Regions from separate parts of the Pseudoalteromonas sp. S3178 genome, predicted to be linked through region 1. Evidence: predicted binding sites of a transcription regulator. Region 1 holds the regulator's gene; each other region holds the start of a gene.
The links. Region 1 encodes sigma-54, which starts transcription at its own class of promoters, with help from an activator protein. Its sites were predicted from a motif close to GTTGGCACGNNNNTNGNNT; they were not measured.

Region 1 (3,845 bases):
TACTAACAGCTATTTTATCGTAGGTATCCGATACGCTTCGCACTAAAGAAGGCAGTAGGTTTACTGGAATGTTATCTACGCAATAATAACCTAAATCTTCTACAACGCGTAAAGCAACCGACTTCCCAGAACCAGATCGGCCACTTATGATAATTAACTCCATTTATCACCCTTTTAAACTACGATTGATTAACAATAACTTGGTAAAGCTCAGCATCGGATTTTGCACAGCGTAACTGTTTACAAAATTCTTTGTCATTTAGTTTATCAGCTATGGTTGCGAGAGTCTTTAGGTGCTGTTGGTTATCACCATCTGGTACGATGAGTGCAACAAATATATCAACAGGGCGGTTATCAATCGCATCAAAATTTATGGCTGTCTCGCTTACAAGCACTATTGCTAATGGCTCTTCTGCGCCACTCATTCTTCCATGAGGAATTGCAATACCACGGCCTATGCCTGTGCTACCAAGCTTCTCTCTATTCATTAGAGCACACAAAATATCTTGCTGTGAAAGATAAGGAAGCTTTTCATGAGCGAGTTCGCTAATAAACTCTAAAATTCTTTTTTTGCTATTAAAAAGGACCGCAGCTTTGCTGCAGTCCTGGCATATAAGTGAGCTTAATTTCATCATATTAGTGTCGAGCAAGCTTCTCTTTGTGTTTAATAACTTGACGATCGAGCTTGTCAATCAACGAGTCTATGGCAGCATACATGTCTTGATGTTCGGTAGATGCAAATAATTCTGCACCACTTACATGGATTGTAGCTTCAGCTTTTTGGTTAAGTTTTTCTACATCGAGAATGACATGAACATTGTTTATATGATCAGAATGCCTTTCTAGCTTTGCAAATTTATTATTTACGTAGTCTCTTAATGAATCAGTAACATCTACATGACGACCAGTTAAGTTTAGTTGCATAAGCGTTTTCCTCTTTGTTTTGCGTCTTATATCAAACTCTTTCGTTGATTAGACGGTGGAATAGCCAGAGATTCGCGGTATTTTGCGATTGTGCGTCTAGCTACTTTAATTCCTTGCTCAGCCAATATATCCGCAATTTTACTATCACTCAATGGTTTTGCTGAGTTTTCTGCGGCAATCAGTTTTTTAATCAAAGCACGTATTGCTGTAGATGAACACTCACCACCATTTTCGGTGCTTACGTGGCTTGAGAAAAAGTATTTAAGCTCAAATATACCACGTGGCGTGTGCATATACTTTTGAGTAGTTACACGCGAAATAGTCGACTCGTGCATTTCTACCATTTCTGCAACATCGTTTAAAACCATAGGTTTCATGGCTTCTGGACCGTGTTCAAAAAAGCCCTGTTGTTGCTTAACAATACAATTAGTTACTTTTAGTAGTGTGTCGTTTCTACTCTCTAGGCTCTTTATAAACCATTTAGCTTCTTGCAAATGAGAGCGAATAAATTGACTGTCACCACTAGATTTAACTGTTCGTGACATAGCTGCATATTGGCTATTAACACGTATCTTAGGCATGCTATCTGGGTTTAGCTCAACTACCCAACGGCCTTTTATTTTTTTAACTGATACATCGGGGATCACATACTCTGATTCTTCCCTTACAATAGTATCTGCTGGCTTAGGGTTTAGAGTGTGAATTAACGTCATTACTTCTTTAAGCTCGTCTTCTTTGAGCTTAGTTTTCTTCATTAATGTACGATAGTCGCGAGCCGCTAATAGATCAATATGATCGGTTAAAATCATCTTTGTTTCATTGATAAAAGGCGTATCTTTATCAAACTGATTTAGCTGAATACACAAGCACTCTTGTAAGCTACGAGCTGCTATACCCACCGGATCAAACAACTGAATACGTTTTAAAACGGCTTCTATTTCATCAAGTTCAACTTCGCCCTCGTCGTCGTTCTCTTGATTAAAGCTTTCTAAAATATCTTCACAGCTTAGCGTTAATATACCTGAGTCATCGACTGCTTCAACAATCGCTATTGCAATTGCTTCATCAGTAGGGCTAAACGGCGTGAGCTGTAATTGCCACATTAAATACTCGTGAAGAGTTTCGGTTGAAGCACCTTGGTAAATAGACTCATCTTCTGGCATAGGGCCTGATGATGAAGCAGGAGCTGCGCTCATGTACTCATCCCAGCTTACATCCATAGCCATTTCGTCACTTACTGTGTCTTTAGTAAGTGCTTCACCACTGTCTTGCTCGTACTCGCTTGGTTTTTCATCGGCATTAGCACTTACGGTTAATTCATCGTTATCTGCTTTTTGCTCGTTTTTGCCAGCTGATTCTTCCGTGTAATCTTGTTCATCTACTTCTAGAAGCGGATTGCTATCAAGCGCTTCTTGTATTTCTTGCTGGAGATCCAATGTACTGAGTTGCAACAAACGAATTGCTTGTTGCAGTTGTGGAGTCATTGTAAGTTGCTGGCCCATGCGCAGCTGTAATGATTGCCTCATGTATCTCTAACAATCCTTTTATGTTGTTATAATTAATACTAGCAGATGCTTAAAGACATGGCGTAAATGTTACAGCCTAAATTGCTCGCCTAAATAAACATCGCGTACCGTTTTATCATTTAATACGTGCTCTGGTGTACCAGAAGCGATTAACTCTCCATGAGAAACAATGTAGGCTTTTTCACAAACATCAAGGGTTTCTCTTACGTTATGATCGGTAATTAATACACCAATCCCACGATTTTTAAGATGTTCTATTATTTTCTTTATATCTAACACCGATATAGGGTCTACACCTGCAAAGGGTTCGTCGAGCAATATAAATTTAGGATTAGCAGCTAGTGCGCGTGCAATTTCTACGCGGCGTCGCTCACCACCCGATAAAGCCATACCTTGGCTGTCTCGAATATGTTGAATACTAAATTCATCTAACAAGTTGTTAAGCGTATCTTCTCTTGCTTTTTTGTTAAGCTCTTTACGCGTTTCTAAAATAGCCATTAAATTTTGATAAACGGTAAGTTTTCTAAAAATTGATGACTCTTGTGGTAAGTAGCCTATGCCTAATCTAGCACGACTATGCATAGGTAAAAGAGTAATATCGTTCTCATCAATAGAAATTTTGCCTTTATCACTCGGTACAAGGCCCACTATCATATAAAACGTAGTAGTTTTACCTGCGCCGTTAGGCCCAAGCAATCCAACAATACTGCCAGCTTTAACTTCTAGGCCAACATTTTTTACTACTTCACGGCCTTTATAGCTTTTTGCTAATAGCTCTGCTTTTAATGTACTCATGGCTGGCCTTTGTCACTTTTTTTTACTTTTTTAGGCTCAACTGGCACTAAAATAGTGTGAACGCGATCGGTAGAGTTTTCATCTTTTTCGGCGCTAATTAATTGCTGTTGCATGTCGTACGTAATACTTTTTGCATTGATTTTTTGACCCGCTTGAGCGACTTCAGCATCGCCAACAAGCGTTAAAAATCGCTTAGCAACATCGTAACGTACTTCGTTTGCACTGGCGCTCATTACTGTGCCGTCAGCTTGTTTTTCTTCAAAATAAGCTGGGCTACCTGTTGCTATTAATAATTGCTTGTTATCACCTAAATCATCGCGTTTGTGTACTTCTAATCTGTCAGCTGTAATACGACGATTACCGTGAATAATCTCTACGTTTTTTTCAAAAATCCCTACATTAGCTTTTAACTGGCCTTCTTGTTTGTCGGCGCTAATTGAAATTTGATTGGCAGCAGGAGAAGCTTCTTGTTCTGCCGCATAGCCATTAAAAGCAAGTAAAAGAGTTGGAATTATAAGTATTTTAGAAATTTTATTGGTCATAGTATATGGTTCGCGTATGGTTAATTAGTTTAATCACTTCAGTTTTTAAGTCGGCTTC
Region 2 (3,845 bases), on a different contig from region 1:
AAAAGCGCTGACATTTGTAAAAACAACACAAGTTGATTTAATTATCCTCGATGTAATTATGCCTGGTATTGATGGCTATGAAGTTTTAGTGCAACTTAAAGAAAACCCTATAACTCAATCTGTGCCTATCATATTTATATCAGCAAACCGTAGCCATGACGACGAGGCTAAAGGCCTTGAGTTAGGCGCAATGGATTATATTACTAAGCCATTTAGTCCCTCTATTGTAAGAGTAAGAGTTCGCAATCAGCTACTTATAAAGCAAAAAAATGACTTGCTTGAAATGTTGGCCTCTATTGATGGGTTAACTGAAATACCTAACAGACGCTACCTTGATGAAAACTTATCTCGCGAATGGCGCAGAAGTAAACGCAGTGGAACGCCATTGTCGGTATTACTTATGGATATAGACCATTTTAAACGTTACAACGACTGCTATGGACACCGTGCTGGCGACGAGTGCTTGAAAGACGTTGCTCAAGTTCTTGCAGCTCAATGCGAGCGAGGAAGTGATTTTATAGCGCGTTATGGCGGAGAAGAATTTGCCGCAGTACTGCCTGGGGTTGGTAAAGCTGACGCAATTGAATTTGCCAATAAACTACGTAGTGCGGTTAATGCTTTGGATATAGAGCATAAAGCATCGTTAAATGCTGATCACATAACAATTAGTATTGGTATAGCAACAACCGAAAGCGGGCAAATATACGCTGAGCAAGCCTTACTTGAAGAAGCTGATTTAGGCTTATATGCTGCCAAAGATGAAGGTAGAGATAGAATAATAGCGCGTTAAAAAGAATATTTTTAAATGCAAAACGCCAATATTTATATTGGCGTTTTTAGTATCTAATGACTTTTGAGGTTAGACTTTTTGCTGTTTAGTGCGCGATCATACTTAAAGCAGTGTCACCAATACCTACCAACTTATCATTTTTAAATACAAGCGGCGTACATTCATCTTTCGTTGTTTTAGAATCAGAATGCTTACTATGAGTGACATAAAAAAGTACTTGGTATACATCGTCATCTTTTTTTAATAGCTCTGTGAAATTAGGCGTTTTTAATTGCGTTAAAACAGATTGATAGCTGCTATCCATCGTCAGTTCTGAAATAGCTTCACGGTTATTTTTATGGTGTGCTTGCCAGCTTGATGAGTTTTTCCCTGCCCAATGAGTCTCAGCTTCACCATCAGATACGGCGATAACACAGCCGGTTAAAAATGGCGCAATAAGGGCCGCTGCTAATAGAGATTTTTTCATTGTGATATTCCTTAAATGAGTTTTTTAATATTTTGATCATATAAGGCAAGTAGCAGGCCAAGTTTAAAAGTTATTTAAATTCAGTCGATTAGATTTTCAGGGCTGTATTTAACTAATCATTTACAAAAATAATTAGTAAAAACAGCCACTTTTTAGTTTTTTTAACTATTTGTCTGCAATGCAGTTATACCAAGCGGTTACGAGATTCGCCGTTATTAAATGCAGTAATATTTAGGCTGACCTCATTGATTAGTCGTACGATTGACTCAGTGCTTGCCCATGCAATGTGTGGTGTAAGTAATAAGTTATTACCAGTGTAATTAGCGAGTGGGTTAGTTAGCTCCGCAGGCTCTTTTGTTAGTACATCTACGCCAGCGCCAGCGATTAAGTTTTGTTCAAGTGCTTTGGCTAAGTCAGCTTCGTTAATAATCCCACCACGTGCAGTATTAATAATAATACTACTTGGCTTCATCATTTTAAGCTCTTGTAGTGCTATTAAATCACGAGTTTCGTCAGTAAGAGGGCAGTGAACACTGATTATGTCAGCCGTTTTTAGTACTTCTTCAAATGGGGTGCGTCCGTCTCTGCATTTTACGCCCTTGCGCTCAGCAATAATTACTTTTGCACCAAACGCCTCAGCTACTTTTGCTACGCCTTTACCCAGTGTTCCACCACCTATAATGGCAAACGTTTTATCTTGAAGGTCATTAAAACTGTAATCTAGTCGGCAAAACATTTCACTTTTTTGCCAAGCGCCTTGTTGGCAATCGGCTTGATAGCGATGAGTATTACCTAGTAAGTTAGTCACTAACGAAAATGTATGCTGAACAACAGAAGGCGTTGAGTAACCAGCAACATTAGTAACTGCAATACCAAACTCTTTTGCAGCGTCTAAATCAACATTATTAGTGCCAGTGGCACTAACGCAAATTAGCTTAAGTTGTTTTAACTGGCTAATCGTATCGCGATTTAATACTGCTTTATTGGTAATAAGTACATCTGCATCTTGGCAATGATCAATAACTTGTTCTGGGCTGGTAAGTTCATACGTTGTTAAATTACCAAGTTGCTCAATACAAGCAAGAGATGTGTTAGCTAATGTGGCGTTATCTAAAATAGTAATGTTCATTATGAGCCTTTAATTAGTAGATCTAGGATAGTTTCAATCGTGAAGTGTTAGCGATTTATAGAAACTGAAAATGTGAAGTTAAGGTACTACGAAAGGAAGCCTTTGAAAATGGTATTACTACCAAATGACTAGGTTATCTTTTGAGGCTAAATATACGCTGCTCTTTGCTTTATAAAACCCCTCTTGTTTAAAGCAGTTCTAGTCTGAAAGCCTATAGGGCCTTAATGCGTTATTTATAGTGGTCTGCCCACTAGCACATTGATAACATGGTATTTTGGTTAACTGATCAGATTTTTTGCACTTATGAGCCTCCTCATGGTCATAAGAGTAGTTACTTAGCTAAATTTGGTTAAGAGATTTATTATTTAGGCTCAGAATAAATTAGATCAAAATCGTTTTTTGGTTATTTCGCATTTTAGATCGCCTGAGTTATAATCGAACTTAGACATAAACGGTGCGCCTTGGCGTGCCGTTTTTTAACATTATAGATGTAGTAATGAGTGAATTAGAAGATAAATACGCAGATATACGCCCATACAATGACAGCGAAGTTGCGGCTTCGCTAACACGTTTAATTAACGATAATGCGTTTATTGATGTAATAGCAAAGTATAATTTACCGCGATTTTTATCATCAATGCCTTTTATTACCCGCCCGCTGGTAAAAAGTCAGTTACGTAAAAAGTGGGGCAAAGTAAGCACGGTTGAAGACGTACAAAACGAAGTGGCGCAATACTTAGATAAATTAGTAAAACGTACGACTTCTAAAGTCACTTTTTCTGGGTTAGATCAATTAGATCCAAACCAAGCTTATTTATTTATTTCAAACCATCGCGACATAGTGCTCGACCCTGCTTTAGTAAACTGGGGTTTATATCAGCATAAAATGAAAACAGTGCGTATTGCTATCGGCGATAATTTATTGCAAATACCTTACATCACTGAGCTAATGCGCCTAAACAAAAGCTTTATTGTTAAACGCTCAGCAAAAGCGCCAAAAGAAATGCTTAAAGCGCTCACCCAGCTTTCATCTTATATTTACGACTCTTTAGTTGGCGGTAATTCTATTTGGATTGCGCAAAAAGAAGGGCGTGCAAAAGATGGCTTTGATCAAACTGATCCGGCACTTTTAAAAATGCTGCAGTTAAATGGTCGTAAGCAAAAGAAAGAGTTTTGCGAATATATTAAAGAGCTTAAAATTGTTCCTGTGTCTATTTCGTATCAGTATGAGCCATGTGCTATTGCTAAAGCCAAAGAGCTTTATCATAAGCAGCACCATGGTGAGTATATAAAATCGGCCGGTGAAGACATTGCAAGTATTGTTGAAGGTTTTAGCACCGCGAAAGGGCATGTACATTTAGCCTTTGGGCAACCAATAGAAGAGCAGTGCGATAGCGCAGAAGAGCTAGCTAAAACAATTGATCAGCAAATAGTGGATTCATTTTACCTGCATCCAGGTA
Region 3 (3,845 bases), on a different contig from region 1:
CAATAATAATAAGCGTCAATCATGCACGAATTTTATCAATTAAGCACAACTAGCTTACAAGGCCAGCCCATTAACTTTAGTGATTTTGAGGGGAAGGTTGTACTTATCGTAAATACCGCGAGTAAATGTGGGTTTACCTACCAGTATGAGTCTCTTCAGGCCTTACATAATAAGTATGCAAGCCAGGGTTTGGTTATTTTGGGTTTTCCGTGTAATCAGTTTGGTCAGCAAGAGCCCGGCGACGCCACCCAAATAGAGCAAGGCTGTTTAATTAACTACGGTGTTAGTTTTTTAATGTCGGCCAAAGTCGATGTAAACGGTGAGCATACCCATCCTATTTTTCGTTATCTAAAATCAGCATTACCTGGTTTTTTAACACGTAAAATAAAATGGAACTTCACTAAGTTTTTAATAGCGGCCGATGGCACACCAATTAAACGCTATGCTCCTTTTATTAAGCCTGAAAAGCTAGAAATAACCATTCAAAAAGCACTTAAAAACATTATGGCGTAAAATTAATAAAGAGGCGTATAGCCTCTTTATTGCCAGTTAAAACTAAGCGTTAAACATGTTTATAACCACACGTATAAATACTTAAACAAAACTGGCGATGTATTTTTACTAGTACAATTTACTCTATGTAATCGCTTAAATCGTCTTCGCCTAGGTTTTTACGCAAGCGTTTTTGTTCAAGATAGTCTTCCAACTTTTTCTTAACTTTTTGCTTGTTTTTATCATGTTGATTACGCCCGACCATTTCGTATTCGTCTTCAACAAAATCATCATCTAGCGCATCGTAACTAAATGTCTTACCCACAACCCACTCCATAAAGTGTTTGAGACCAATTAAGGATTTTATAATCGCAATAATTGGTGAAATTAAAAATGTTCAGTACTAAATATGATTTACAAATTAGTACCAAAATAAAGCCATGTAGCTATCGTAAATAGTCTTCATGTCAGTATTGTGAATAAATAGCGCTAAATTTGAATTGAGGAAAGTGAGAGTTTTTTATCGTATCGATAAATAAAATTTATCACTTTTTATTTTTTAGCCAATTTGACTAAAAAATAGTTATTTACTTAATAAAAGCATCACTATCAAGCCGCCTGCAAACACGTAACCCATTGTTTAAAATAAATAAATAAAACTGGCACCAAACTTGTTATTAGTTAATCGTCATCAACAAAAAAGTAGAGAACAAACATGAAAAAATTACTATTAGTAAGTGCTTTAATTTGTACGCCCGCTGCAATGGCTCACAACGATAACGATTCTGCAATTTCATTTAGTAATGAACAGTGCAATGTTGAATTTAAAAATGATGTACGTATTAAGCCAAACGAACTAGAAATTTTTACAGCTAATAATCGCACCATGCAGTTCACTACTGACGGCGATTTAACTATAAACGGTGAGTTAATTAACCTTAATAGCAACCAACGCGCAGCGTTAAACACATACTCTGATAGCTTACGCACTCAATTACCTGAAGTAGCTAATATAGCTTTAGAAGGCGTTAAAATTGCGGGTGTTGCACTAGCTGAAGTAGGCAACGCATTTAATATTGATGGTTTAGATAATATGTCTGAGCTGATGGACGATATTAAAGTGGAGGTAGAAAACACTTTTTATCAGCAAGGCACCTTTGTTATGGGCCAGCAAAGCTTTAATCAGTTTGGTGAAAACTTTGAGCAGCAATTCGAAAATCAAATAGAATCGGCTGTTGAGTCTGCTGTTATGCAATCAATGGGCAGTATTTTAGTTGCACTAGGCTCTGAATTATTAGGCTCAGGTGGTGATATGGAAGCATTTGAGCAGCGCATGGAAAACATGGGCGCACAAATAGAAGAAAAAGTAGAACTACATGCTAATGCACTTGAAGAACGTGCTAACGATTTATGTGGAAACTTTGCCGACATTGCTAAGCAAGAAGAGCAATTAGTAGCACAGTTACCTGAGCTTCAAGGCTATGAGTTATTTACAATTAAACCAACTAAGTAACCCAAGTAACCCTATTTAACATCCCTTTAGCAGCATTTAAGGTTACTTAAATGCTGCTTTTTTATGTACTGATTTACATTATTTTTTTGCTAATAAAGTAAGCTCGCCTAATGTAATAATAGCGTGCTCCATTTGCTCACTCCATTGCACACCATAACTTAATCTAAAACAGCTTTTATATTTACTCGTCGCAGAAAATATAAGCCCAGGCGTTATGCTTATGCCTACCTCAAGCGCCAGTAAAAAAAGCTTTTGACTATCGTACTCGCCACCTAAGTCGAGCCAAATAACACAGCCGCCTTGAGGGTCACTTATGCGGGTATTTTTTGGCATGGCTTGTTGTAAACAAAAGCGCATACGGTCTTTGTTCGTTCGCAAGCGCTGCCTTAATACCTTTAAGTTTCTATCGTATTCACCGCTGGCAATAAATTCCGATAACGTCCATTGATTAATTAACGATGTTGAGCAACTTAAAGCGCGCTTATAGCGCCGAGCTTGCTGAGCGTACCTACCCGCAATTAACCAACCAACACGATAGCTAGGCGCTGCCGTTTTAGAAAAAGAGGAGCAGCTAATTACGAGCCCTTTTTTTGAATAGGTTTGTGCAGGTGTACCTCGCTGTGGGGTAAAATATAGATCGCCGTAAACGTCATCTTCAATAAGTACCACGTTATGGCTTTCTATTAGCTCTACCATTTGCTTGCGATTTTTATCGTTCATAAAGCTGCCAACTGGATTGCTAATCGCAGTAGAAAATAAACATGCTTTAATGTCGTGATCGTTTAATGCTTGCTCTAAGTCGTTAAGCCAAATTCCGTTATCTGGGCACAGAGGTATTTCGAGTGCTTTTAAGCCTAAACTTTCTATTAATTCAATAATACCGTGATAGCACGGGGTCTCTATGGCAACTGCATCACCGGGCTTTGTTACACACTTAAGCGCTATTGCAAGCGCCTCTTGCGCGCCATTAGTGATCACCAGCTCGTCTATATTAATACCTATACCAAAACCCAAATAATAATGTATAAGCTGCTTTTTTAACGGTACAAAACCATCCATTGGGCCATAATTAATGGCGCTGTTACCAGCAATTGTCATCACTCGGCGCATATTTCTCGCAAGTGCTTTATCGGTTGGGGCAGCCGCAACGGGGTTTGCGATACCAAAAGGCACGACGTTAACTTGATGAATCGCACTATATACTTGCTCTATTAGCGCTTGTTTATTAACAATAACAGGTTCCCGGCTTAGCTTTACACGCTTAGGAAGACTGCGCGCTATAGCGACGGCTTTTAAAAAATAGCCCGATTTTTCTCTTGCCTCTATTAAGCCTTGATCCTCAAGCGTTTGATAAGCCTGCTTTACTGTAGGAATACTTATGTTTAGGTTAGTAGCCATTTTTCTTAGAGATGGCAACTTTTCACCGGGCAACAAAACATGCTGTTCGCTCATATCTTTAATAAGTTGAATAACTTGCTGATATAAAAATTCAGGGGGTTTGTTGTTTACGGTTTTTAAGTTCATCGCACACCAAATCTGTATAGGTTACATTTTTACTTTTCTGTATATGGTAAGTATACAGCTAGCTCTTAAAATAACCACTCACCCGGTATTTAGGATCGACAATGAAAAGTGCAGCGCTATACATTACAACTGTTTTAATTTGGGGTTCTACTTGGCTAGCTATAGAGTTTCAGCTAGGTGATATTGCTGTAGAGCTGTCGCTATTATATCGCTTTGCTATCGCAGCCGCGCTAATGTGGTTATATGTAGCGTACAAAAAACCTGACATGCGCTTTTCATTAGTAGACCATGGTTTTTTTGTGCTGTTGGCAATATG
Region 4 (3,845 bases), on a different contig from region 1:
TACAAAAAAAGCCGCGCTATATTTGAAGACTTACTCTATCAAAATATTAATCAACCGGGTGGTCGTTCATCGCAAGATACCGAAATGCCGTCAGGTTTAATGTTAGGTGCGGGTGCTAAGGTGGTTGCCAACCAAAAAGAGTTTACTCAAGGTAATATGCTAACTACCGAGAACTCTTTAGATTGGATGATTTCTGGCGAAGGTTTTTTTGAAGTACTTCAGCCAGATGGCAATATTGCCTACTCACGCAATGGCCAATTTACAACAGATGGCGATGGACGAATTGTAACCTCTGGAGCTGGCTACGTAATTCAGCCAGAGATGAATGTACCAGATGACGCACAATCAATAACCGTTTCACAAGATGGTGAAGTATCGGTACGTGTTGCAGGTCAAGCCGATAATGTGGTTATTGGGCAGTTAACAATTAGTGACTTTATTAATCCATCAGGTCTTGAGCCAATTGGACAAAATCTTTATACCGAAACTGCTGTAAGTGGTGCACCGGTGCAAGGTAACCCAGGAGTTGAAGGGCTTGGAAGTATTATTCAAGGTTCGCTTGAAACATCAAACGTAAATGTAACTGAAGAGCTGGTTAATCTAATTGAAACGCAGCGTATTTACGAGATGAACTCGAAGGTTATCTCGGCCGTTGACGAAATGATGAGTTACATTAATCAACAGCTTTAAAGAGTAAGGGGACTTTTATGCGTAAAATTTTATTTATTTCAGCAGGTGCTTTATTTTTAAGTGGCTGTATGTCTACGCAAAATAGTGAAGTAGTACAAGACGATCCGTACTATGCACCTATGTACCCAGAGCCTGTCGTAGAGCCCCTGGTAGCAACTGGGTCTTTATTTAATACTCATACTTCTAACGATTTATATTCAGACAAAAAAGCACTGCGCACTGGCGATATAATTACGGTTAAACTTGAAGAGTCTACCCAAGCGACTAAAGCCGCTAAAACAGAAACAGATAAAGAAACTGACGCAAGTCTCGATCCCGTAATAGGCTTAGGTGGTTTACCTGTAAATATTGGTGGTGACAGTATTCAGTTTGGTATTGGCAGCGATTCATCGTTTACGGGTGATTCTAAATCAAACCAATCTAACAGTTTAGTAGGCGATATTTCGGTAAATGTTATGCGTGTTTTACCAAATGGTAATTTAGTTATTCGTGGCGAAAAATGGCTAACCTTAAATACCGGTGAAGAATTTATTAGGCTCGAAGGCTTAGTTCGCCCGCAAGATGTAAGTGCCGATAACACAGTAGAGTCTAATCGCATTGCAAATGCTCGTATTCAGTACTCGGGTAAAGGTCAAACACAAGAATCGCAAAGTCCAGGTTGGCTTACACGCTTCTTTAGCAGTTCGCTGTTTCCATTTTAGAGGGTAGCAACATGAAGAGCCTAAAAGCTTTATGTTTAGTCGTTTTACTAAGCTTGCAGTTTACTGCGAGCGCCGAGCGCATTAAAGACGTGTCTATGGTCGAAGGCGTAAGGTCTAACCAATTAGTTGGTTATGGTTTAGTTGTTGGCCTACCTGGCACTGGAGAGCAAAACTCATATACGCAACAAAGCTTCAGAGGCATGCTAAATAGTTTTGGTATTACGCTTCCTTCTACGCAAAGTCCTAAAATTAAAAATGTAGCTGCAGTAGCTGTTCATGCTGAGTTACCCGCTTTTAGAAAACCAGGGCAAACAATTGACATCACTGTATCGTCTATTGGTAGTGCAGGTAGTTTACGTGGTGGTACGTTGCTGCAAACCTTCTTAAAAGGGGTAGATGGCAATGTGTACGCAATTGCACAAGGTAGCTTAATTGTCGGTGGTTTAGGCGCCCAAGGGCTTGATGGCAGTAAAGTTGTAATTAATACACCTACAGTTGGCAGAGTGCCAAATGGTGCTACTGTAGAGCGCGCCGTAGAAAGCCCGTTTATGCAAGGTGATTACATTACTTTTAATTTAAATCGCCCAGACTTCACAACTGCTAAACGCTTAGAAAAAACGATTAACGATTTAGTGGGCCCTAATAGCGCACAAGCACTTGATGCTGCTTCTATAAGAGTTTTAGCGCCGCGGGATGCTTCGCAGCGTGTGTCTTACTTATCTACGCTTGAAAACCTTGAGTTTAAACCCGCTGATACAGCAGCAAAAATTATTGTTAATTCGCGAACAGGTACCATTGTTATTGGTAAAAACGTAAAGCTTCAGCCAGCGGCAATTACGCATGGTGGCTTAACTGTAACAATTGCAGAGCAACAAAATGTCTCTCAACCAAATCCGCTAGCAAACGGCGATACTGTTGTCACGCAGCAAAGCATTATTGATGTAAGCCAAGATGACTCTCGTGCGTTTGTTTTTAACCCGGGCGTTAGTCTTGACGATTTAGTGCGTGCAATAAACGAAGTAGGTGCAGCGCCTGGCGATTTAATGGCTATTTTAGAAGCCCTAAAAGAAGCGGGGGCCATTAACGGTCAGCTTGTTGTTATTTAATTAGTTGCAGGTTGTTACTCCTTCCAAATAAAGCTTAAGTGTACAAAAGGGTCTTAAGCTTTTTATTGTTTCCCCTTCTTTGGCTCAATTTTTGCATTTGTTAAAGCATTATTCATTTTTGTGTCAAAAAGCTGATGGAAACAAATCACCTCGATAAGCAAAACTTTTTTGATTTAAGTAATTTAAATACATTACGTCAAGACGCTTTAAACAGCGGTGATGCATCAACTGATGCCTCAAAAGCTGCGCTTAAAAAAGCGGCTGCACAATTTGAAGCTATTTTTACGCAAATGCTGCTAAAAGGAATGCGCAAAGCAAATGAAGCTTTCGAAGACGAAGACAGTCCTTTTAATTCAAGTGGTGTAAAGTTTTTTGAAGAAATGCACGATCAGCAACTTTCCTCTGAGCTTTCATCAAACGGCTCTCTAGGTTTAGCTGATTTAATAGTGCAGCAGCTTTCGCCAGAAGCAGATAACTTTATGCCCGGTTCAGTGCTAAGAACAACAAATGACTTTTTTAGTGACAAGCGTGCTGGGTCAACACTTGCGCATGAGGAAAACGAGCAACAAGCAGCTGCTATTGATAGTACTCAAGCCAATATTAATGAGCCTAAAGCGAGTAGCACTAATTTTGAAACAGCAGAGCAGTTTGTAAGCTCAGTGTGGGAACACGCTAAAACTGCAGCACAAAAAATTGGCTTAAACCCAGCTGTAATGGTGGCTCAGGCCGCCCTTGAAACGGGTTGGGGTAAGCACATCATTAGTAAAAGTGATGGTGGCAGTTCAAATAACTTATTTAATATTAAGTCAGATAAAAGCTGGGAAGGCGACAAAGCAAGTAAAGTAACACTTGAGTTTGAGCAAGGTACAGCTGTTAAAAAACAAGCAAGCTTTAGAGCCTACGATTCTATTAAAGATAGCGTAAACGACTTTGTTGATTTTTTAACGCAAAACCCACGTTACGAAGAAGCACTACAAAATACCGCAAAGCCAAATGAATTTTTAGATTCACTACAAAAAGCAGGCTACGCAACCGATCCTAATTACGCGAGTAAAATAAAAAAAGTGCTAAATAGCAGTGAGCTTAAAAATATTGCAACAAGCGCGTTTGCCCAAGGAGTGAAGTAATATGTCGTTTAGTTTATTAAATATTGCCAGTGCAGGTGTTAGAGCAAGCTCTGAGCTGTTGCAAACGACCAGTAAAAATATCACCAATGTAAACACCGAAGGCTATGTTCGTGAGCGCACCGAGTTTACAACTATGGTTGATAACCAAGTCGGACGTGGTGAAACATATCGATTACTAAACGAGTTTGCCCAATCACAATTAAACCGCGACACCTCTAATA

Region 2: a site for sigma-54 is predicted at 1,300-1,318, ahead of CWC11_RS07695 (DUF3192 domain-containing protein). Genes of this name have one in related genera too.
Region 3: a site for sigma-54 is predicted at 1,151-1,169, ahead of CWC11_RS09280 (YggN family protein). Genes of this name have one in related genera too.
Region 4: a site for sigma-54 is predicted at 2,576-2,594, ahead of flgJ (flagellar assembly peptidoglycan hydrolase FlgJ). Genes of this name have one in related genera too.

Annotation. Positions count from the first base shown of each region.
Region 1 is NZ_PNCW01000018.1:70,381-74,225, reverse strand. It holds gene rapZ (RNase adapter RapZ) at 1-163, opposite strand, end outside; gene CWC11_RS04710 (PTS sugar transporter subunit IIA) at 180-632, opposite strand; gene hpf (ribosome hibernation promoting factor) at 637-924, opposite strand; gene CWC11_RS04700 (RNA polymerase factor sigma-54) at 951-2,450, opposite strand; gene lptB (LPS export ABC transporter ATP-binding protein) at 2,520-3,245, opposite strand; gene lptA (lipopolysaccharide transport periplasmic protein LptA) at 3,242-3,787, opposite strand; gene lptC (LPS export ABC transporter periplasmic protein LptC) at 3,777-3,845, opposite strand, start outside.
Region 2 is NZ_PNCW01000025.1:172,621-176,465, reverse strand. It holds gene CWC11_RS07700 (diguanylate cyclase) at 1-790, shown strand, start outside; gene CWC11_RS07695 (DUF3192 domain-containing protein) at 876-1,256, opposite strand; gene CWC11_RS07690 (D-2-hydroxyacid dehydrogenase) at 1,441-2,385, opposite strand; gene CWC11_RS07685 (1-acyl-sn-glycerol-3-phosphate acyltransferase) at 2,882-3,845, shown strand, end outside.
Region 3 is NZ_PNCW01000029.1:228-4,072, forward strand. It holds gene CWC11_RS09270 (glutathione peroxidase) at 22-513, shown strand; gene CWC11_RS09275 (PA3496 family putative envelope integrity protein) at 632-817, opposite strand; gene CWC11_RS09280 (YggN family protein) at 1,208-2,005, shown strand; gene CWC11_RS09285 (aminotransferase-like domain-containing protein) at 2,084-3,529, opposite strand; gene CWC11_RS09290 (DMT family transporter) at 3,631-3,845, shown strand, end outside.
Region 4 is NZ_PNCW01000012.1:83,003-86,847, reverse strand. It holds gene flgG (flagellar basal-body rod protein FlgG) at 1-690, shown strand, start outside; gene flgH (flagellar basal body L-ring protein FlgH) at 708-1,391, shown strand; gene CWC11_RS02885 (flagellar basal body P-ring protein FlgI) at 1,403-2,497, shown strand; gene flgJ (flagellar assembly peptidoglycan hydrolase FlgJ) at 2,632-3,624, shown strand; gene flgK (flagellar hook-associated protein FlgK) at 3,626-3,845, shown strand, end outside.